DNA from 4 places in the Acidovorax sp. LjRoot66 genome. Region 2 is predicted to be linked to each of the others. Evidence: predicted binding sites of a transcription regulator. Region 2 holds the regulator's gene; each other region holds the start of a gene.

Region 1 (5,333 bases), 230 kb from region 2:
GATGACCTCTTCGCGCCTTTCGTGTTCGAAATCGATATCAATGTCGGGAGGTTCGTTGCGCTCCTTGCTGATGAAGCGCTCGAAGAGCACCGACATGCGAGCCGGGTCCACCTCGGTCACGCCGAGGCAATAGCAAACCACGCTGTTGGCGGCCGAGCCTCGGCCCTGGCAGAGGATGTGTTTCGATCTGGCGAAGCTGACGATGTCGAAGACGGTGAGGAAGTAGTGCTCGTAGTGCAGTTCGCAGATCAGGTCCAGCTCGTGCTCGATCTGGGCCTGCACCTTGCCCGGGATGCCGGTCGGCCAGCGGCGCCCCGCGCCCTCGTAGGTGGCCTGGCGCAGGTAGCTCGCAGGAGTGTGCCCATCGGGCACCACCTCGTCCGGGTACTGATAGCGGATCTCGTCCAGGCTGAAGGTACACCGGTCCGCGATGCGGATGGTCTCGGCCATCAGGTCATCGGGGTAGGACTGCGACAGCCGCAGGCGGCTGCGCAGGTGCTGCTCGGCGCTGCGCTGCAGGTCGTAGCCGCATTCGGTGAGTGGGCGGCCCACCCGGGTTGCCGTCATCACGTCCTGCAGCGGCTTGCGGCTGCGCACGTGCATGTGCACGTCACCCAGAGCCACCAGCGGAAGCTCGGTCAGGGTGGACAGCTGCCGCATGCGGTGCAGCCACAGCTCGTCATCGATGCGCCGCGTCTGCTCGATGCCCACCCAGGCGCGGCCGGTGAAATTGGTCAGGGTCCAGCGTCCCAGCTCTTCGAGTTGTTCATCGGTAGCGGTGCGGTCCGGAGACACGATCAGCAGGCACTCGGCCAGCGCCTCGCCTTCGATGCTGTGGCGCTGCAGCAGGTAGGTGCCTTTCTCCTCCGTGGTGCGCCGCAGCCGGGTGATGAACTGGCAGAGGTTCCCGTAGCCCTCCATGGTCTGGGCCAGCACAATCATCGTGAAGGGCAGGTCTGCAGCCACCCGGAACTGCGAGCCGATCAGCAGCTTGATGCCTTGCTTCTTCGCCTCGACGTGCGCGCGCACGACACCAGCCAAAGTGCACTCATCCGTGACCGCGATGGCGCTGTAGCCCAGCTCCTTGGCACGTTCGACCAGCTCATCCGGCCAGCTCGCACCGTCGAGAAAAGTGAAGTTGGAAACGCAGCGCAGCTCTGCGTAGTCGGGAAGCGCCATACCGGTAGCCCACGGGTTCGTCGGTATGTCTCAGGCGTACAGCCCGTGGAGAAACCAGCCGGTCTCGTCCTCGGCCAGCCGCCGCTGAAAAACCCACAGCACGCCGGCATGCCTGCTCATCGCGATCCAGTAGTCACGCTGAACATTCAGCTGATCGGCGCCCCCATCGCCCGCACCGGGTTCGCGATGCCACCAGCCGCCTTCCACGCGGTCCGGGCCCAGTAGCAGCTGCAGGGCGCCCTGGTAGATTGGACGGTGGTCGCGTTCGGCCAAGCGCAGCGGTTCGGGCAGCACCCAGGCGGGCAGCGGCAACTCATGGCACCCAGGTGCGCCGCGCGGGCGTGCCAGCTCGGCGCCTTGCCAGCACTGCATCCATTCCGGGCGGTGGTCGGCCCGCAGCGAGGGGCGCACCACGCGCTCCTTGCCCAGACGAGCCTGCACGCGCTCCAGCACAAGGGAGGTGTCTTCGCCCTGGCGGATGGTCTCGGGCAGCAGGGACTTGCTCTCCTGCTGGATGGGGATGGTCTCGGAGGCGAGCAGCTCGATGTCGCCCGCAGGGGCCAGCAGTTCGACCTTGGCCAGGTGCTCGCCCAGCAGGCGGCCCAGGTGCTCGACGTTCTGCGTGGGTTCGGCAGTTCGCACATCCAGCTCGCCGCCAGTGCCTGCGGTCTTGGCGCGCATGGCGTCGTGGGCCCACCTCAGGGTGAAGGCCGTGACGCCCATGTGCCGGGCCGCGAGCCAGCTCGACATCTGGAACAGGAGGCGGCGGGCGCCGAACATCAATGCAGGAGCGTGTTCCACACGGTGCATGAACTCCAGGCGCACGGAGAAGGTCTCGGGCAACTGCTGCCACTCGTAGACCTCGGGCCGTACCCCATAGGCCTGGTCCAGGCTGTGCAAAAGCTGCTTGTCGAAGCGGCGGCCCAGGCCACCCCGGGGCAGTGCACGCACATCACCCAGAGTGCGGGAGCCGAGGCGATGTAGCGTGCCGGCATGGTGCGCCACGGCGGTGATGGATTCGAGGGGGAGCTTGTCCAGCACCTTGTGCAACGGGCCGCCAAAGCCGTTGGGCATGCGCGCACGCAGCAGGGCCAGCGCGGCAGTGCCCGTTGGCGCCCAGGCGATGGCCTCCACACCCACCTCGGCACCTTCCGCCTCGATGCGCCTGCGCAGGCGCCCCAGGCCACCGAACAGGCGTGCGCTGGCACTGACCTCGACCAGGACCGCTTCCTCGCGCAGGGCTACCCGTGGAGAGAACTGCAGTGCCCAGACGGCCAGGGATGGCAGGTCAATGGCGGTGCAGGACTCGCTGCTGGTCGTGCGGGGTAGCAGTGCGGCCCAGATGCCGATCATCGGGGGCCTCCTCTCTGCGCGTGGGGATGACGATCTCGGTGTCCAGGCGCCGAAGGCGCGGTGGAAGCACGCGGCTCAGCTGGCCGGGGATGGCGGAAAGCTCAAGGACATCGGGACATGGCGTGCCGCGGCGCTTGAGGATGCGCACATCGATATCCCAGCCGGAGCCGAGCGACACCAGGGTGCGCAGCGGCGCCGGAGAGGCCTCACGCTGGGCGTTCACCGGCCGGAACAAGAAAACGGGCGACTGGCAGGACTGGGCGTGCACCTGTAGGCGCCGGATCTGGTCGGCGCGGGCCTGGGGTAGCCAGGACAGCACTGCGCCTCGGGGATTGGACTTGACGAGCTGCTCGGTCACCCACAGGCGCTCTGCGGGCGTCTTGGCCTGGATCCACACCACCTGGTCGGCTGGCACGCCGAGCTGGGCAAGGCCGCCCGCATGAGGTTGCTGAGGTGGGGCCACGAGCAGGATCTGGCCGCCGCCCTCGACCAGCGAGGGGAGGCAGCGGCCGAGCAGGCGCCATTCGCACAACGGGGCCTGGGCGGACAACACCTCGGTCAGCGTGCGGGTGGGCCAGCCTCCGCCAGGCAGGGCGGCGTCCAGCAAGTCGAAGCCGGTGGAGATGGTCGGGTGGTGCTGGTGCGCCAGGTCATCGCCCGTCCAGACGGACTCCCGCACCGAGATGGGCAGGTGCTGGGTGTCGAAGGAGCGGGTGGCAGCTGGCATGTCGAAATACTGCAATTAAACACAGTATACGAATAGGTCTGCTGACAGAAAAGAGGACGCTGACGGCGGTTGAAGGCCATTGGGCGCAGAGTGCACCGGAAACGATAGCGGGGGAGTCAGGGCGGGTGCGGGAGGATCAGCAAAACGGCTGTGCAGAAAAAATTTGCAATGTGGGCGTAGAAGGACGGGTGGTACCTCGCTGCATGGCCAAGTGGTGTTAAGCAAATGCGTGCTGCGGTGCGGTCAGCATGAACATCTAACAGGGTAGAGCGACGGGACTCTCTCGACAAGCGGCACTACAGTAGTTCGCTGATGCTCGTGGTCGAATAAGAAGCCCCGGAATATTATTTATTGGCTATTATCGACTTGGCACTTATGAAGGGCCGATCTTATTGCTTGACCAACGCCACTATGCGGAAGATAGCCAACAACTCCATGGGCATTGGAGGTCTCGTTGTCTACAGTTCCATCATTGGTAATACCGCTCGAAAAATTATCTTCATTCAGCGCCTTCCCTAAGGTTACGATATCAGATGGATCGAAAAAGTTTTTCCACTCACCAACTCCGCTTGGCTTACGTCGAGGTGGGCCAAGCTTTGCTTTGAAAGCCTCAAGCCCCAGCGGCGACCCCATAGTTATCAAGAGCGGAATATTAATATTTACACCCTCCCTCTCCATCTCTCGAAGCAGCTTAAATGCAATTACAGTACCAAGAGAGTGAGTAATAAGTACGTAAGGATTTTTCTTCAAAAGGGGGCGTACTATATCATCCACAGATCTTGCGGCTTTGGGTGATGAAAGATAGGTATGACCCTGCTTGACAGCACGAAGGAGAATAGCACCTTTTGCAGGCGACAACCTTTCTACCATCCGTAGCAAACCCACAACGCGTCTCCCGATAAAATTGTCCATAGGAACAATATTATCTTCGGCCAAAGCTATTGCAACATCGATGCTTTGCTCGTCTACTCCTTGATTGAGAACGAATTCCTCCATTACGGAGCTTATGAACTTAAGCTCATCGGCGTCATCCATCTCAATTTTCGTAGATTTTCCGCCCATGGTGACGGAAATATTTTCCCGACCACTCGACCAATCGGCAAGTGTCGTACCATAGTACGCCATTTCAACCGATCGCCCGCTTAACAAACCTGGGTGTGCCTCCTCAAGACAAGTCTCCCATATCCGCTTTAAATCCTCCTTTGAAAATTGCTCCTGACCTATCCCATGAATCATTAAAACGTTCATATGCTAGCCTTAGGTTAAATCCATTAATTAATTTCAGGGCGCCCTCCGCCTTGAACGAGGAGAATTGTGATGGCAATAAAAACTTGGAGACGTTTTGCAGCTCAACTGCGTATGCTTCCTCATGAGGCATAGGATCTTCTACGAACTGCCATCCTTGACGGAGCCAAGGCCAAAACCCGGCTACCTCTCCATCCGCCTCAACGGTACTCATGGTAACCCAAGATGGCAAATTCTCTGAGGCGCGCGCTCCACTTCTGGCCGGAACAGGAGGCACATGTGCCTTCATGTTTTTAACGTCACCATTGCTATCCAATCGCCATTTATCCGTTCTGGAAAGCATCCCCATAAATGCCACGTCAAAAGGCATGGCTTGACCGTGTTTGCAATAGAAGTATGCCATTCGAAGTATGCTATCCACATCTCCTGCATAGTCATATAAATAACTAGCAATGGCACCAAGCGTTGGATTAACGTGCTTATCCTCCCGAAGAAACGTGGCGATTTCATCCACCTGTTCATAAGTAAGCTTGCCAGCTTGCAAATTCGAAATCGCATCGGAGGAAGCGATGAGATTTTTAATAGAATTCATGGACTTGGAAACACAGCCCCACGTTATATTTCCAGTATCGTCAAGAGTCACTTGAGTCGTTAATTCGGGATATATTACCGCAGAAGAAAAGAAATCATCACCTATCTGAAAAATTATTTGAGTTGCGGCAACGCATCTCACTTGGTATGTCTCCCAATCAATGCCGGACGAGCAAAACTCTATTGAAGCATTGCTCCATATCTTTTTTAGCTTCGCTCCACGAACAACCAAATTAAA
Region 2 (5,333 bases):
GAAACCCCGACGCCGCACGCACCCAAGCACATCAAGGAAACGAAACGTGCACTATTCGACGATCCCGGCGCCCACCCGCCGGGCCATCAGCGATCAGGCCGGACTCGAGCGCAGCCCGTAGACCTTGCCATCCACGAAAAGGTACTCGACCCGCAGCACCGCCTCCCCCTTCTCCTCGCGCAGCGTGAAGCCCAGTACCGAGATCGCTGCGCCCGGCTTGATCTCGGCCACCTGCCAGGCCTGCATGCGGGTCAGCGGGGCCAGCTCGATCTCCCACTTGCGGTCCTTGCGCGTGGGCAGCACGGCACGGGCCAGCAGGGCCTTGCCATCGACCGGTGCCGTCTGCGCGGGCAAGGCGCGCTGCGCCAGGTTGGGCGGCAACGCCAGGTTGGCGGGCAGCTCCAGCTCCAGCTCGGCATGCGGGTTCTGCCAGCGCACCTTGCGCACGGTGCCTTCGAGATAGATCGGGCGGTCCGCGTCGAAGCTGCTCCAGCCGTGGTGCGCATGGGCCGCCAGGGGAACCAAGGGAAGAACACTGGCCACGGCGAGAACCTGGCGACGCTGCAAAGGCATGAAAATTCTCCTTTCGAATGTCAGAGGTACGCTATCCACCGGCCACAGGCGACGATGGCCAGCCAGATGAAGGTGGACAGCAGCATCTGCGCCCGCGCCAGGCCATCGAGCCGTGCGAGCGAACCACGCCCATGAAACCACGCCGCGTTGCAGCCGGCAAGCATCAACAACAGCATCTTCAGGGTGAAGGCCCGGTTGGCGAGCAGCTCCTGCGGCTGCGTGGCAAACATCACCAGGCCCGACAGGGCCGCCATGCCAAAGCCGCACAGTGCCAGCGAAAGGCTCAGGCGCGCCAGATCCCGGGGCGGCAGCGCGGCACCCAGGCCAAACACCCGCAGCTCCAGCAGCACCAGGTTACCGAGCAGCAGCGCGATGCCCACGATGTGCACCACCTCCAGCGCCGGGTAGGCCCATACATGGGCGCGCAGGGCAGTGAACATAAAGGGCATCCTGGCGTGGTGATCAGTGCAACAGCTCGAGCATCAGCGTGATGCGGGCCTTCACGGGGGACAGGCCGGGCGCAGCCGCAAAGGCATCGCCCTGCGTGGGCAGCAACTGCCCTTCGGCGCAGCGCGTGGAACGCACCACGCGCACACCCACCGCCTGCGCACGCGCCAGCGCGTCCCCCAGCGCATGGTGGATGGTGCCATTGCCTGTGCATGCCACCACCAGCCCCTGCACGCCCTCGCGCACCAGGGCATCCACCGCGCGGCCACTGGCTCCGGCGTGGCTCACGACCAGTTCCACCCACGGCCAGGGGGAGTCGGCCGGCAAGGTGGCAATGGCTGTGGCAGCCTTGCCGCCAGGCGCCTGGGGCCACGCCTGCACCAGGCGGGCCGCGCCCTCTTCCACCCACCCTAAGGGCCCAGCATCACCGGAGCTGAACGGGTCCACCCGGTAGGGGTGCACCTTCTGCACGCGCCGCGCGCCATGGATGGTGCCGGCAGCCACCACCACCACGCCCTGCGCACCGGCGGTGGCGGCCACGGCCACGGCGTCGAGCAGGTTCTGTGGGCCATCGGGCACCAGCGCGGTCGATGGGCGCATGGCGCAGGTCAGCACCACGGGCTTCGAGGCGTGGAGCACCGAATGCAGGAACCAGGCCGTCTCTTCGATGGTGTCGGTGCCATGGGTAATGACGACACCGCGCACGGAAGGGTCCCGCATGCACTCGTCACAGCGCAGCGCCAGGGCACGCCACACACCCACCTCCATGTCCTTGCTGTCGATCTGAGCCACCTGCTCGACCACCAGAGGCCCGCCAGCCACCGTTTCTAGCCCCGGGACGGCCGCCAGTAGCTCGCCCACCCCCACCTGTGCGGCCGTGTAGCCGATGTTGTCCCCCGCCTGCGCAGCGGTGCCGGCAATGGTGCCGCCCGTACCCAGAACCACAATTTTTTGCGCACTCACTTGCATACTCCGAAAAACTGGTGAAAAATACAGCTACTGGATTAAAAAACAGTTATTTGCCACTTTACCGGCACACACTGGAAACCACCATGCTCGACAACCCCAAGCTCACGGCCCGCCAGCAACAGATTCTGGACCTGATCCAGACTGCCATTGCGCGCACCGGCGCCCCCCCTACCCGCGCCGAGATCGCGACCGAGCTGGGCTTCAAGTCCGCCAACGCGGCCGAAGAGCACCTGCAGGCCCTGGCCCGCAAGGGTGTGATCGAACTGGTCAGCGGCACCTCGCGCGGCATCCGCCTGCGCGGCGAAACCGTGCGCTCCATCAACGCGGCGCGCGGCACCCAGTTCAGCCTGCCCATTCCCGGCCTGTCGCAGCTGATGCTGCCGCTGATCGGCCGGGTCGCGGCGGGCTCACCCATTCTCGCGCAGGAGCATGTCGATCAGACCTACAGCGTGGAAAACAGCCTTTTCCAGCACAAGCCCGACTACCTGCTCAAGGTGCGCGGCATGTCCATGCGCGACGCCGGCATCATGGATGGCGACCTGCTGGCCGTGCAGTCCACGCGCGAGGCGCGCAATGGCCAGATCATCGTGGCCCGCCTGGGCGACGACGTCACCGTCAAACGCCTGCGCCGCACGGCCACCGGCATCGAGCTGCTGCCCGAGAACCCCGACTACCCGGTGATCACCGTGCAGCCCGGCGAGCCCTTCGAGATCGAAGGCCTGGCGGTCGGCCTGATCCGCAACACCATGCTCATGTAGCGCCACGGGTCCGCGGCACCCCCTGCGCAAGGCAGGGAGGCCGCAAAGGACCCGGCGTGCATGGCCCAGGTGGCGGGCGTTTGGCTTGCGGGGTGCGGAGTTTCCGCGCCACTGCGGGTCAGCCCTGGGCCCGTGCACATCCCTCGCAATCCTGCCTGTGTTCACCACCGACCTTCGGAGTCTTCACATGGGAATTGCTTCTTTGACCTTCTCGGCCTTCTCGCAACCGCTGCATGCCCTGGCACGCTGGCTGCAGCCGGCCATGCATGGCGGGCTCGATACCGCGGTAGCACGGCCACGCACCTGCAAGGCACCGCTGCCAGCCACCATCCAGGTGCCCGCATGGCCGGGTGCAGTTGCAGCCCGCATGCCGCGTGACGAGCCCACGCTGGCAGCAGCAGGAAGCCGCTCGCCAACCCCTGCCCCAGGCACCGAAGCCCCGTGCAGCCACGGCCAGGCACGCCGCGTGGTACGGGTGCTCCGGACAGCCGCCTCGGGTGCCGATGCAGGGCGCCTCGTGATCTCGGGCCGCATGGCCGATGTCTGCGCGGAGCTGGACCGCATGGCCGCCCGCGAGGCACTGCAGCACTGAAGAGCGCCATTCCCTGGGCATGGCGGGCAAGGCCAACACCGGCCTTGCCAAGCCACGGGTACCCATGGCCCGCAGTGCAGGTGCGGGGCGGTGCTCCCGCTCCGCGCAAATCGGCGCCCCAGGGTGCCCGGCATTCACGCAGCGTTGCAAATGCCGTGCGCCAGATGGGCCTTGTGGCGCAAAGACTGCAGCGCTCCAAGGCACAATGTCGGGATGAACATCGTGATCCTCGACGACTACCAGGATGCAGTGCGCAAGCTCCATTGCGCCACCCGGCTCGACGCCTACACCGCCAAGGTCTATACCAACACCGTCAAGGGCCTGGGGCAATTGTCGATCCGGCTCAAGGATGCCGACATCATCGTGCTGGTGCGCGAGCGCACCCAGATCACCCGCCAGCTGGTCGAAAAGCTGCCGCGCCTGAAACTCATTGCCCAGACCGGCAAGATCGGCAACCACATCGACGTGGCGGCCTGCACCGAGCGCGGCATTGCAGTGGCCGAGGGCGTCGGCTCGCCGGTGGCGCCTGCAGAGCTGACCTGGGCCCTGGTGATGGCAGCCACGCGCCGGCTGCCGCAGTACATCTCCAACCTCAAGCACGGCGCCTGGCAGCAGTCGGGCCTGAAGACCGCCTCCATGCCGCCCAATTTCGGGCTGGGCACGGTGCTGCGCGGCAAGACACTCGGCATCTGGGGCTATGGCCGCATCGGCCAGCTCGTGGCCGGCTATGGCCGGGCCTTCGGCATGAACGTGCGCGTCTGGGGCCGCGAGGCATCGCGCGCCCAGGCCCTGACCGATGGCTACCAGGCCGCCACCACGCGCGAGGAATTCTTCTCGCAGTGCGACGTGATCTCGGTGCATCTGCGCCTGAACGACGAAACGCGCGGCATCATCTCGCTCGAGGACCTGTCGTGCATGAAGCCCACCTCGCTGTTTGTGAACACCTCGCGTGCCGAGCTGGTGGAGTCCGATGCCCTGATCGCCGCGCTGAACCGAGGCCGCCCCGGCATGGCCGCGGTGGACGTGTTCGAGAGCGAGCCCATCCTGCAGGGCCACGCCTTGCTGCGCCTTGAGAACTGCATCTGCACCCCGCACATCGGCTACGTGGAGCAGGACAGCTATGAGCTCTACTTTGGTGCAGCCTTCGACAACGTGATCAACTTCATCAAGGGCACGCCCACCAACATCGTGAACCCGGGTTCGCTGCAGGTGCGCCGCTGACGCCCCCCTGCCGCCAACGCAAGCAGCGTCGGCAGCACCAACGAAAAAGGCTTCCCGAGGGAAGCCTTTTTTGATTCCGCGAGGCACCACCCGAAGGCAGCGCTCCCGCATGGGATTGCATTCGACCGGATAACTAGGCGGGGAGCCGCAGACAGTGCTGTAGCACGGCAAGGCACCCCAACGACGTTAGCCGGTTGAAGGCAAGTCCATCCCTTAGTTCAGGGGGGTCTTCTTGCCGTCCTTGTAGTTGTACAGGGTGATGGCTGGGTTCTTCATTTCGCCGTTGGGTTCGAAGGCGATCGTCGAGGTCACGCCCTTGAAGCTGGACTTGAGCAGCTCGGGGGTGTAGACCTTGGGGTCCACCGAGTTGGCACGCTTCATGGCGTCCACGATCAGGTACGTGGCGTCGTAGGTGTAGGGGCTGTACACCTGGAACTGGTTGGGGTACTTGGCGTCGTACTTGGCCTTCCAGGCCGTGCCGCCAGGCATCTTGGCCAGCGATGCACCGCCTTCGGCGCAGATCACGTTGGCCAGGGTCTTGGCGCCGGCGGCCAGCTTGGCGATTTCAGCCGTGCAGATGCCGTCACCACCGAAGAACTTCACGTTGCCCATGCCCAGCTGTTCCATCTGGCGCAGCATCGGGCCACCTTGGGGGTCCATGCCACCGAAGAACACGGCATCAGGGTTCTTGGACTTGATGGCGGTCAGAATGGCCATGAAGTCGGTGGCCTTGTCGGTCGTGAACTGCTCGTCCACCACCTTGATGCCCTTGG
Region 3 (5,333 bases), 1.3 Mb from region 2:
GCGCCACAGGTAATTGGTGACCACCACGGCACCGAACTGGCGTCCGGCAAAGGGCCAGGGGCCGCTTTCGATGTCGGCGCACACCATCTCTCCGAGCGGGGCTCCTGCAGCCACGGCCTCGGGGGAGCGGTCCACCCCCACCACGGTGTGGCCCAGGCCGTGCAGCCAGCGCAGGTGGCGCCCGGCACCGCAGGCCACGTTGAGGACGGTGCTGCGGGGTGCTATCAGGGTCGACCAGCGGCGCACCCAGTCCGAGGGGTTGTCAGATCCGTGCATGCGCCCTAGAAGCAGTTCCACACCTGGTCGGCCAGCATCACCATGAACTCGGGCACGGTGTACATGGCAAACACGGCCAGGCACGCCAGGATGGCCACGGCCCAGGCCAGCACCCGCCACGCCAGCGGCAGGGCCGGGGTGCGGTGGGGGGCGTGTTCGGGGGCGGCTGGCATGGTGATCGGGTGCAAAGGTTCAGGCCGCCATCATGCCGGCACGGGGGCTGCGCGCTGGATAGGGCTTTCCTTGACCGGCAGGTTCACCAGGGCGGCGAACACCCCCAGGGCGATGGCGATGTACCAGACGATGTCGTAGCTGCCCGTGGCGTCGTACAGGTAGCCGCCCAGCCAGACGCCCAGGAAGCTGCCGATCTGGTGGCTGAAGAACACGAAGCCGCCGAGCATGGACAGGTGCTGCACGCCGAAGATCTGGGCAATGGTGGCATTGGTGGGCGGAATGGTGGACAGCCACAGCGTGCCCATGACGGCCGAGAAGATGTACACCGAGGCCGGCGACAGCGGCACCGCCAGGAACACCGCAATGGCAATCGCCCGCGCAAAGTAGATGAAGGCCAGGATGTAACGTTTTTGCAAGCGCTGGCCCAGGGTGCCGGCAATGTAGGTGCCGAACACGTTGAACAGGCCGATCAGCGCCAGCGCATAGCTGGCCACCTGGGGCGACAGGCCGTGGTCCTTGAGGTAGCTGGGCATGTGCACGCCGATGAACACCACCTGGAAGCCGCAGACGAAGTAGCCCGCCATCAGCAGCGAGAAGCTGGGGTAGCGAAAGGCCTCGAACAGTGCCTGGGCGACGGTCTGGTCGCGCTTGGGGGGCGCCGAGCCCTTGAAGCCCGGCTCGCGCAGGCCGAATGCCAGGGGCATGATAAGCAGCACCGCCAGCGACAGCGCCAGCAGCGCCTGCTGCCAGCCAAAGTTGGCGATGAGCCAGCCTTCCATGGGCACCATGAGGAACTGGCCGAAGGAGCCGGCCGCTGCCGCCACCCCCATCGCCCATGATCGTTTTTCGGGCGCGATCTGGCGGCCCAGCACGCCATAGATCACGGCATAGGTGGTGCCCGCCTGGGCTGCACCGATCAGTACCCCGGCCGTCAGCGCGAACAGCGTGGGCGTGGGCGACAGGGCCATGCCCGCCAGGCCGGCCGCATACAGGGCAGCGCCGGCCAGCAGCACGCGGAAGGCGCCGAAGCGGTCGGCTGCCATGCCGGCGAAGATGCCGATCAGGCCCCACGAGAGGTTCTGGATGGCGATGGCCAGGGCAAAGGACTGGCGCGTCCAGCCCATGTCCTGGGTGATGGGCAGCAGCCACAGGCCAAAGCCGTGGCGGATGCCCATGGACAGGGTCACGATGGCCGCGCCGCACGCGAGCACCTGGAACATGGACAGTTTCGGAGGATGCATAGACATGCGCAGAATGTAGCCAGATTGGCCACAATCTGCCCGCACACTGCCGAACAGTACAGTTGGGGGTGGTGGGGCTGTATTTTTATCCAGTCTTTGCTGCGCCGCACTACAATCCGCCGCATGTCTGCCAAACCGTCTTCCGTCTCCGCCAGCGAATATTCCGAAGGGTCGATCCGTGTGCTCAAGGGCCTGGAGCCCGTCAAGCAGCGCCCGGGCATGTACACCCGCACCGACAACCCCCTGCACATCATCCAGGAGGTGCTGGACAACGCCGCCGACGAAGCGCTGGCCGGGCATGGCAAGAAGATCAAGGTCACGCTGCACACCGACGGTTCGGTCAGCATTGAGGACGATGGGCGCGGCATCCCCTTCGGCATGCACCCCGAAGAGAATGCCCCGGTGATCGAACTGGTGTTCACCCGCCTGCATGCGGGCGGCAAGTTCGACAAGGGCAAGGGCGGCGCCTACAGCTTCTCGGGCGGCCTGCACGGTGTGGGCGTGAGCGTGACCAACGCGCTGGCCACGCGCCTGGAAGTGAGCAGCCACCGCGAAGGCAAGGTCGCGCGGCTGGTGTTTTCGGCCGGCGACGTGGTCGAGCCCCTGGTGACCCGCGCGCTGGAAGCCGGAGAGCGCAAGCAGGGCACCACCGTGCGCGCCTGGCCCGATGCCAAGTATTTCGAATCGAGCGCGCTGCCCATGGGCGAGCTCACGCACCTCTTGCGCAGCAAGGCGGTGCTGATGCCCGGCGTGTCCGTGACCCTGGTCAACGAGAAGACGCGCGACACCCAGACCTGGCAGTACAAGGGCGGCCTGCGCGACTACCTGATGCAGACGCTCAACGGCGAACCGGTGATCCCGCTGTTCGAGGGCGAAGGCTTTGCCGACCGCAACAACGAAAGCTTTGCCGAAGGCGAGGGCGCATCCTGGTGCGTGGCCTTCACCGAAGATGGCCAGCCGGTGCGCGAAAGCTACGTCAACCTGATCCCCACCAGCGCCGGCGGCACGCACGAAAGCGGCCTGCGCGACGGCCTGTTCAATGCCGTCAAGAGCTTCATCGAGCTGCACAGCCTGCTGCCCAAGGGTGTGAAACTGCTGCCCGAAGACGTGTTTGCCCGCGCCAGCTACGTGCTCAGTGCCAAGGTGCTGGACCCGCAGTTCCAGGGCCAGATCAAGGAGCGCCTGAACTCGCGCGATGCCGTGCGCCTGGTCTCGGGTTTCGTGCGCCCGGCGCTGGAGCTGTGGCTCAACCAGCATGTGGACTACGGCAAGAAGCTGGCCGAGCTGGCCATCAAGGCCGCGCAAACGCGCCAGAAGGCTGGCCAGAAGGTCGAAAAGCGCAAGGGCTCGGGCGTGGCCGTGCTGCCCGGCAAGCTCACCGACTGCGAAAGCCGCGACCTGGCCCACAACGAGGTCTTCCTGGTCGAGGGCGACTCGGCCGGCGGCAGCGCCAAGATGGGCCGCGACAAGGAAAGCCAGGCCGTGCTGCCGTTGCGCGGCAAGGTGCTCAACACCTGGGAGGTGGAGCGCGACCGACTGTTTGCCAACAACGAAATCCACGACATCTCGGTGGCCATCGGCGTGGACCCGCACGGCCCTAACGACACGCCCGACCTTACGGGCCTGCGCTACGGCAAGATCTGCATCCTGGCGGATGCCGACGTGGACGGCTCGCACATCCAGGTGCTGCTGCTCACGCTGTTCTTTCGCCACTTCCCCAAGCTCATCGACGCCGGCCATATTTATGTGGCGCGCCCCCCGCTGTTCCGGGTGGACGTGCCGGCCCGTGGCAAGAAGCCTGCCGCCAAGATGTATGCGCTGGACGATGGCGAGCTCACCGCCATTCTCGACAAGTGCGCCAAGGACGGCGTGGCCCGCGAGAAGTGCCAGATCAGCCGCTTCAAGGGCCTCGGTGAGATGAACGCCTCGCAGCTGTGGGAGACCACCCTCAACCCCGATACCCGGCGCCTGCTGCCCGTGCAGCTGGGCAGCACGGACTTCGCCGCGACCGAGGGCCTGATCACCAAGCTCATGGGCAAGGGCGAGGCGGCCTCGCGGCGCGAGCTGATGGAGCTGCACGGCGATGCGGTCGAGATCGACATCTGACCGGCTGCGCCTGGCGTGCGCGGGCCTGCTGCTGTGCCTGGCGCACACGGCTGCCCACGCCGACCTCTGGGCCTTCGTCGATGCGCGCGGCGTGACGCATTTCGCGCCTGAGCAGGTGGATGCCAACTACCAGCTGTTCTTCAAGGGCAACGAATTCGATTCCACGCGCGACGTGCCCGGCGATGCGCCGGCCATGCCCTATGCCCTGCCGCCTGCGGGGGCGCGGCTGCTGGCCTTTTTCGACATTGCGCCGGACTACAAGCGTGTGAAGCACCACCTGCGTGCCGCTGCAGTCAAGCATGCCGTGGACTACGAGTTGCTGCAGGCGCTGATCGCGACCGAATCGGGCTTCGATGCCGATGCCGTGTCGCCCAAGGGGGCTGTGGGCCTCATGCAGGTGATGCCGGCCACGGCCACCCGCTTTGGCGTGAGCGCCGATGCCAAGCGCTCGGTCGAGAAGAAACTCGCCGACCCGGCGGTGAACGTGCCCACCGGCACCCGCTACCTGCGCCACCTGCTGGACCTGTTTCCCAACCGCCTGGACCTGGCGCTGGCCGCCTACAACGCGGGCGAGGGAGCGGTGCAGCGCGCGGGCAACCAGATCCCGGCCTACAAGGAAACGCAGAACTACGTGCGCACCGTGATGGGCCTGTACACCCAGCTCAAGCCGCCGGCACCCGTGCTGGCCCAGCGTGCCGTGCCCGGGCGCGTGCGCATGGAACTCTCGGGCGGCGCCCTGAACCGGGGCAACCTGCCGCCCGCCCGCGTGGCACAGACGCCCGCAATGACCGAACCTTCTGAATCCAGCAAGAACGAATGAGCGACCAACCCACTCTCGATTTTCCGGCCTCCGACGACGGCGGCGATTCCCTGGGCCTGGCTAGCTACGCCCAGCGGGCCTACCTCGAATATGCGCTGTCGGTCGTCAAGGGCCGTGCCCTGCCGGACGTGTGCGATGGCCTCAAACCCGTGCAGCGGCGCATCCTGTACTCCATGGACCGCATGGGCCTGGGGTACAGCGGCCCGACGCGCAACACGGCGGCCAAGCCGGTCAAGAGCGCCCGCGTGGTGGGCGACGTGCTGGGCCGCTTCCATCCGCATGGCGACCAGTCGGCCTACGATGCGCTGGTGCGCATGGCGCAGGATTTTGCCCAGCGCTACCCGCTGATCGATGGCCAGGGCAACTTCGGCAGCCGCGATGGCGACGGCGCTGCGGCCATGCGCTACACCGAGGCGCGCCTGTCGCGCATCACCAGCCTGCTGCTCGACGAGATCGACGAGGGCACGGTCGATTTCATGCCCAACTACGACGGCAGCACCGAGGAGCCGCGCCAGTTGCCCGCGCGCCTGCCGTTCGCGCTGCTCAACGGTGCCAGCGGCATTGCCGTGGGCCTGGCCACCGAGATCCCGAGCCACAACCTGCGCGAGATCGCCGACGCCTGCGTGGCGCTGATCAAGACGCCTTCGCTCTCGGCAGAGGACCTGCTGGCCCTGGTGCCCGGCCCCGACTACCCCGGTGGCGGGCAGATCATCAGC
Region 4 (5,333 bases), 4.1 Mb from region 2:
GGCCTGACCGATCCCGCAGGGCTCAAGCGCTACGCCGGCGCGGTGCTGCTGTACCGCGATGACGCCGCCTACGATGAACTGCGTTTCCCCGCCGCCAAGGTGGTCAGCCAGAGCGACGACAAGCTGGTGGCGCCCCGCAGCCTGGACCGCGCCGGCCAGCGCACCGCGCTGCAGTATGTGGCGCCCGCCGGCCGCTCCTCGCTCGAAGTGTTGCGCGGCTACCAGCAGGAGCTCAAGGCCGCCGGCTTCGAGACCGCCTTCGAATGCGCAGGCGATGCCTGCGGCGGCTCCAACATCTTTGCCTACAGCCTGCCGCGCTCGCTGCTGCCCGGCGGCTGGGCCGGCAAGGTGGGCGACAACAGCCCCGCCGCCTGCGCTTCGGGCACCCTGGCCGACCTGCGCTACGCGCTGCTCGACAACAAGGCCACCGGGGCGGGCATGGCGGTGATGACCTGGAACCCCGACATCACGTCGGCCTACTGCGACGAGAAAGAGTTCCAGAAGCGCACCACCATCACCGTGGTGCGCGTGGAGCCCAAGGCGCGCGAACAGCAGATGGAAACGATGTCCTCCAGCGAGATCGCCAAGGGGCTCGATGCCAACGGCAAGGTCGCCATCTACGGCATCCTGTTCGACACCGGCAAGGCGGACATCAAGCCTGACAGCAAGGCCTCGCTGGACCAGATCGGCGCGTTGCTCAAGCAACAGGCCGGCCTGAAGCTCCATGTGGTGGGCCATACCGACAACGCCGGCAACCTGCCTGCCAACATCGACCTGAGCCGCCGCCGCGCCGATGCCGTGGCCGCAGCGCTGGCCAGGGACTACGGCATTGCCCGCGACCGGCTCACCGCCAACGGGGTGGCCAGCCTGGCGCCGGTGGCTTCCAACGGCTCGGATGCCGGGCGCGCCAAGAATCGGCGCGTCGAACTTGTATTGCAGTGAGCCCGCCGGCTCAGGCCTCGTCGTCTTCAGCAGCACCCCGTATCACCCGGTGCACCACGTCCCCTGAAAAGCCCCGCGCCATCAAGAATCGCACCTGCTTGGCACGCCCCTGCGGATCGGCCGCTGGCTCGCCGAAGCGGCGGCGCCACACCTCGCGGGCGCGCGCCAATTCCGTGTGCTGCAACTGCGCCAGGGCCTGCTGCACCACCTCGCCGCCCACGCCCTTGGCCTGCAGCTCCTGGCGGATGCGCGCAGCACCCATGCGGCCGGCACGCAGGTTCACGACCGAGGCCACCACGCGCTCCTCGCTGATGAAGTCCTTCTCCTCCAGTTCGGCCAGCACCGCATCCAGGTCCTCGCCCTCCTGCACATGCGGGCGCAGCTTGCGCAGCAGTTCGGCGCGTGAATGCTCGCGCTGGCCCAGCAGCCGCAGTGCGCGGCCTTTGAGGGAAAGGGTGGCAAAGCCCATGGGTTTCGATCCGCAGGTGAACGACAGGTGGATGGGACGGCGAAGTCGCAAACGACAACGGCCACCGCTCCGTGCAGGAGCGATGGCCGCCATCGTCTGCGGCAAAGGCTGCCGATGACAGCCTTTGCCTGGCGATGCTCAATGCATCACTCTTCGGATGCAGCCGGGGCCGCCGCCTGCAGTGCGTCGGGCAGGAGCGCAATGCCCAGGCCTTCACGCACCTTGTTCTCGATCTCGCGGGCGAGGTCGGGGTTCTCGCGCAGGAATTCGCGCGCGTTGTCACGGCCCTGGCCGATCTTCTCGCCGTTGTAGGCATACCAGGCACCCGACTTCTCGACGATCTTGGCGGTCACGCCCATGTCGATGATCTCGCCCTCACGGCTGATGCCCTCGCCAAAGAGGATGTCGAACTCGGCCGTCTTGAAGGGGGGGCTCACCTTGTTCTTGACCACCTTGACCTTGGTCTCGTTGCCGATGGCTTCGTCGCCCTTCTTGATGGTGCCGGTGCGGCGGATATCGAGGCGCACCGAGGCGTAGAACTTGAGCGCATTGCCCCCGGTGGTGGTTTCGGGGCTGCCGAACATCACACCGATCTTCATGCGGATCTGGTTGATGAAGATGACCATGCAATTGGTCTTCTTGATCGTGGCCGTCAGTTTGCGCAGTGCCTGGCTCATCAGGCGGGCCTGCAGGCCGGGCAGGGCATCGCCCATTTCGCCTTCGATTTCGGCCTTGGGCGTGAGTGCGGCGACCGAGTCGATGACGATCAGGTCCACGGCGCCCGAGCGCACCAGGCTGTCCACGATTTCCAGGGCCTGCTCGCCGGTGTCGGGCTGGCTGATCAGCAGGTCGGACAGCTGCACACCCAGCTTCTGGGCGTACTGCACGTCCAGGGCGTGCTCGGCGTCCACGAAGGCGCAGGTGCCACCCTGCTTTTGCATTTCGGCAATCACCTGTAGCGTGAGCGTGGTCTTGCCCGAGGATTCCGGGCCGTAAATCTCGACCACACGGCCGCGCGGCAGGCCGCCCACGCCCAGTGCGATGTCCAGACCCAGCGAGCCGGTGGAGACGACCTGGATGTCCTCGATCACCTCGCCTTCGCCTAGGCGCATGATGGTGCCCTTGCCGAACTGCTTCTCGATCTGGGCGAGCGCAGCCGCCAGCGCCTTGGCCTTTTCGGTGTTGACGGGGAGGGCGGGGTTGGTGCCTTTGACTGCGACGTCCATGAGAAAACTCCTTGAGAAACAACGGGTTGGGTGTTTGCACTTCGTCTGCAATTAACTACAGGCTGGATGCTTGAACAGTAGTTTATGCGAGCCATTGAATCCCATCAATGCACTATTTAGTCAGTTTGCCTGACAATACTGCATGCCTGATTCTTCGTCCCTTGCCGCATCCACTCCGATGGAAGACGGCTGGCGCCAGACCCACCTGGGCCGCCTGCTCGGCCACGCCATGCGCCGCTTCGATGCCCGGGTGCTGCAGCTCATGGCGCGCAATGTGGAGGTGCCGCTGGCCCTGTCCAACCTGGCGGCGCGCGACCAGGTGAGCGCGGCGCACGTGCACATCACGCGCCACCTGGCGCTGCAGGGCGACCGCCTGACCGACCTAGCCCAGCGTGCCGGCATGACCAAGCAGGCCATGGCCACCCTGGTGGACCAGTGCGAGGCCTGGGGCCTGGTCACGCGCGAGGCGGACCCGCTGGATGCACGCGCGCGGCGCGTGTGCTTCACGCCCACCGGCCTGGCCTGGCTGCAGGCCTTTCGCGATGCGGTGGCCCAGGCCGAAGCCGAGTTCCGGGCCGAGGTGGGCAGGGACGTGGCCACGGTGGTGGCCATCGGGCTGGAAGCCTACGCCAGTGGCGACACGACGGGTGACGGCGCCAGCCGCAGGGACAGCGCCAGGGGCTGAGGACAGGAACCTGTTCAGGCAGGTGGCGTGGGCATGCCCGAAGGTTCGGCACAGGCCAGCAGCCATTGGCGGAACTGCTGCAGGGTCTGCAGCTGGTTGCGCCCCTCGGGGTAGCAGAACCAATAACCGACCTCGCTCTGGTAGCCGCATCCGGGCAGCGGTTCGCGCACCAGCCCGCTGGTGATCTCGTCCTGCACCAGGCAGCGCGGCACCAGCGCCAGGCCCATGCCGGCCATCACCGCGCGGATCATCGATTGGAACTGGTCGAACTGCGGGCCGGCCAGCGGATTGAGCCCCTGCACCCCATGCGTTTCGCTCCAGCGCAGCCAGGCCTCGGGCACCGTGACGTGGCGCAGCAAGGTGTGGCGCGCCACGTCGCGCGGGCTGTCGATGGCCCAGTCCGCCACACGGGTGCGCGGTGCGATCAACGCCACGTCCTGGCCCGTGAGGTAGTGGGCGTGTGCACCGGGCCAGTGACCATCGCCGAAGAGGATGGCGCAGTCGAGTTCGGGCCGCTCGAAGTTGTAGCTGTGCACGTAGGGCACGAAGTGCAGCGTGACCTGCGGGTGCTGCTGCTGGAACTGCGGCAGCCGCGGGATGAGCCACTTGGCAGCGAAGGTAGGCAGGCTCGACAGGTGCAGCGCGCCGCCGCCGTCGTCGCTGGTGATCAGCTCCAGCGTTGCGGCTTCGAGCTGGGCCAGCACGGCCCGCACGGCCTTTTCGTAGCGCTCCCCGGCGGGCGTGAGCGCCAGGCGCTTGCGGCTGCGCTCGAACAGCGGCACACCCACCCAGCCCTCCAGCTCCTTGACCTGCTTGCTCACCGCGCTTTGCGTCAGGTGCAGGGCCCCGGCCGCGCGCGAAACGCCGCCGAACCGGGTCACGGTGGAAAAGGCACGCAGAAGATGCAAGGGTGGGGAGAGGCGTCGAAGAGAAGACATAGTAAGTTCTCAAATCATTCCATATTGGAATGTTATCAGGCACATCCATTGCTTGGTAGTGGGCACCGGATCATTTAATCTCAAACCCCCTTCATAGGAAAACCGCACATGAAACGCCGTCACCTGCTCACCACCCTGGCTGCTGCATCTTTCATTCCTGGAATGTCCTTTGCGCAAGAAGGCAAGCCCCTGCGCATCGTCGTGCCCTTTCCACCCGGCGGCGCCACCGACATCACCGTGCGCGCCCTGCAGGAGTCGCTCACCCGCATCCTCAAGCAGCCTGTGGTGCTGGACAACCGTGCCGGCGCAGGCGGCTCGATCGGCATGGCCGAAGTGGCGCGCGCCCCGGCCGACGGCCTCACGCTGGGCGTGGCCACCCTGTCCACCCACGGTGTGAATCCCGCCGTCTACAGCAAGCTGCCCTACAACCCGCTCAAGGACTTCGTGGGCGTGACCGAGATCGTCAAGGCCCCCGGCGTGGTCGTGGTGAACCCCGCCGCACTGCCCGTGAAGGACTTCGCCGACCTGGTGAAGTACCTCAAGGCCAACCCCGGCAAGGTGTCGTTCGCGACGCCCGGCAACGGCACCATCGGCCACATGTGGGGCGAGCTGTTCAAGAGCAGCACGGGCACCTCCATGGTGCACATCCCCTACCGTGGTGCAGGCCCGGCCATCAACGACGTGCTGGCCGGCCAGGTGGCCGTGTATTTCGACCAGGTGGCCTCGTCGCTGCCGCACATCAAGTCGGGCAAGCTCAAGGCGCTGGCGGTCTCGTGGCCCACGCGGCTTGACGTGCTGCCGGACGTCCCCACCTACGCCCAGCTCGGCTTTGCCAACAACAACGATCCCTCGTGGTTCGGCCTGGTGGCCCCCGCAGGCACGCCCCCCGCTGCCGTGGACCGCATCCAGCAGGCCGTGGCACAGGCACTGCAGGAGCCCGCCGTGCGTGAGCGCCTGGCCGGCCAGGGCCTGTACCCCTCGGGCACCACGCCCAAGGAGTTCTCGGCCCAGTTGGTGCGCGAGATCGACAAGATGAAGCGCGTGGCGGCCTACGCCAAGATCGCGCTCGATTG

Evidence for each region. The regulator LexA, encoded in region 2, represses DNA repair genes until DNA is damaged. The targets are predictions, from matches to a motif close to ACTGTATNNNNATACAGT.
Region 1: imuA (translesion DNA synthesis-associated protein ImuA) is a predicted target of LexA. The motif match lies at 3,268-3,285, and genes of this name have one in related genera.
Region 3: ACSQ3Y_RS25785 (DNA topoisomerase IV subunit B) is a predicted target of LexA. The motif match lies at 1,768-1,785, and genes of this name have one in related genera.
Region 4: recA (recombinase RecA) is a predicted target of LexA. The motif match lies at 2,699-2,716, and genes of this name have one in related genera.

What each region holds. Positions count from the first base shown of each region.
Region 1 is NZ_CAXUQU020000001.1:4,003,983-4,009,315, reverse strand. It holds gene ACSQ3Y_RS18835 (error-prone DNA polymerase) at 1-1,179, opposite strand, end outside; gene ACSQ3Y_RS18830 (Y-family DNA polymerase) at 1,210-2,532, opposite strand; gene imuA (translesion DNA synthesis-associated protein ImuA) at 2,468-3,259, opposite strand; gene ACSQ3Y_RS18820 (hypothetical protein) at 3,608-4,507, opposite strand; gene ACSQ3Y_RS18815 (caspase family protein) at 4,425-5,333, opposite strand, start outside.
Region 2 is NZ_CAXUQU020000001.1:4,229,705-4,235,037, forward strand. It holds gene ACSQ3Y_RS19860 (DUF6152 family protein) at 94-573, opposite strand; gene ACSQ3Y_RS19865 (hypothetical protein) at 594-1,013, opposite strand; gene ACSQ3Y_RS19870 (asparaginase) at 1,036-1,989, opposite strand; gene lexA (transcriptional repressor LexA) at 2,073-2,747, shown strand; gene ACSQ3Y_RS19880 (hypothetical protein) at 2,935-3,339, shown strand; gene ACSQ3Y_RS19885 (D-2-hydroxyacid dehydrogenase family protein) at 3,553-4,560, shown strand; gene ACSQ3Y_RS19890 (branched-chain amino acid ABC transporter substrate-binding protein) at 4,774-5,333, opposite strand, start outside.
Region 3 is NZ_CAXUQU020000001.1:5,500,964-5,506,296, reverse strand. It holds gene ACSQ3Y_RS25800 (class I SAM-dependent methyltransferase) at 1-276, opposite strand, end outside; gene ACSQ3Y_RS25795 (hypothetical protein) at 282-449, opposite strand; gene ACSQ3Y_RS25790 (MFS transporter) at 480-1,697, opposite strand; gene ACSQ3Y_RS25785 (DNA topoisomerase IV subunit B) at 1,815-3,797, shown strand; gene ACSQ3Y_RS25780 (lytic transglycosylase domain-containing protein) at 3,775-4,617, shown strand; gene parC (DNA topoisomerase IV subunit A) at 4,614-5,333, shown strand, end outside.
Region 4 is NZ_CAXUQU020000001.1:177,509-182,841, forward strand. It holds gene ACSQ3Y_RS00830 (DUF4892 domain-containing protein) at 1-942, shown strand, start outside; gene recX (recombination regulator RecX) at 953-1,411, opposite strand; gene recA (recombinase RecA) at 1,558-2,637, opposite strand; gene ACSQ3Y_RS00845 (MarR family winged helix-turn-helix transcriptional regulator) at 2,780-3,322, shown strand; gene ACSQ3Y_RS00850 (LysR substrate-binding domain-containing protein) at 3,337-4,260, opposite strand; gene ACSQ3Y_RS00855 (tripartite tricarboxylate transporter substrate binding protein BugE) at 4,369-5,333, shown strand, end outside.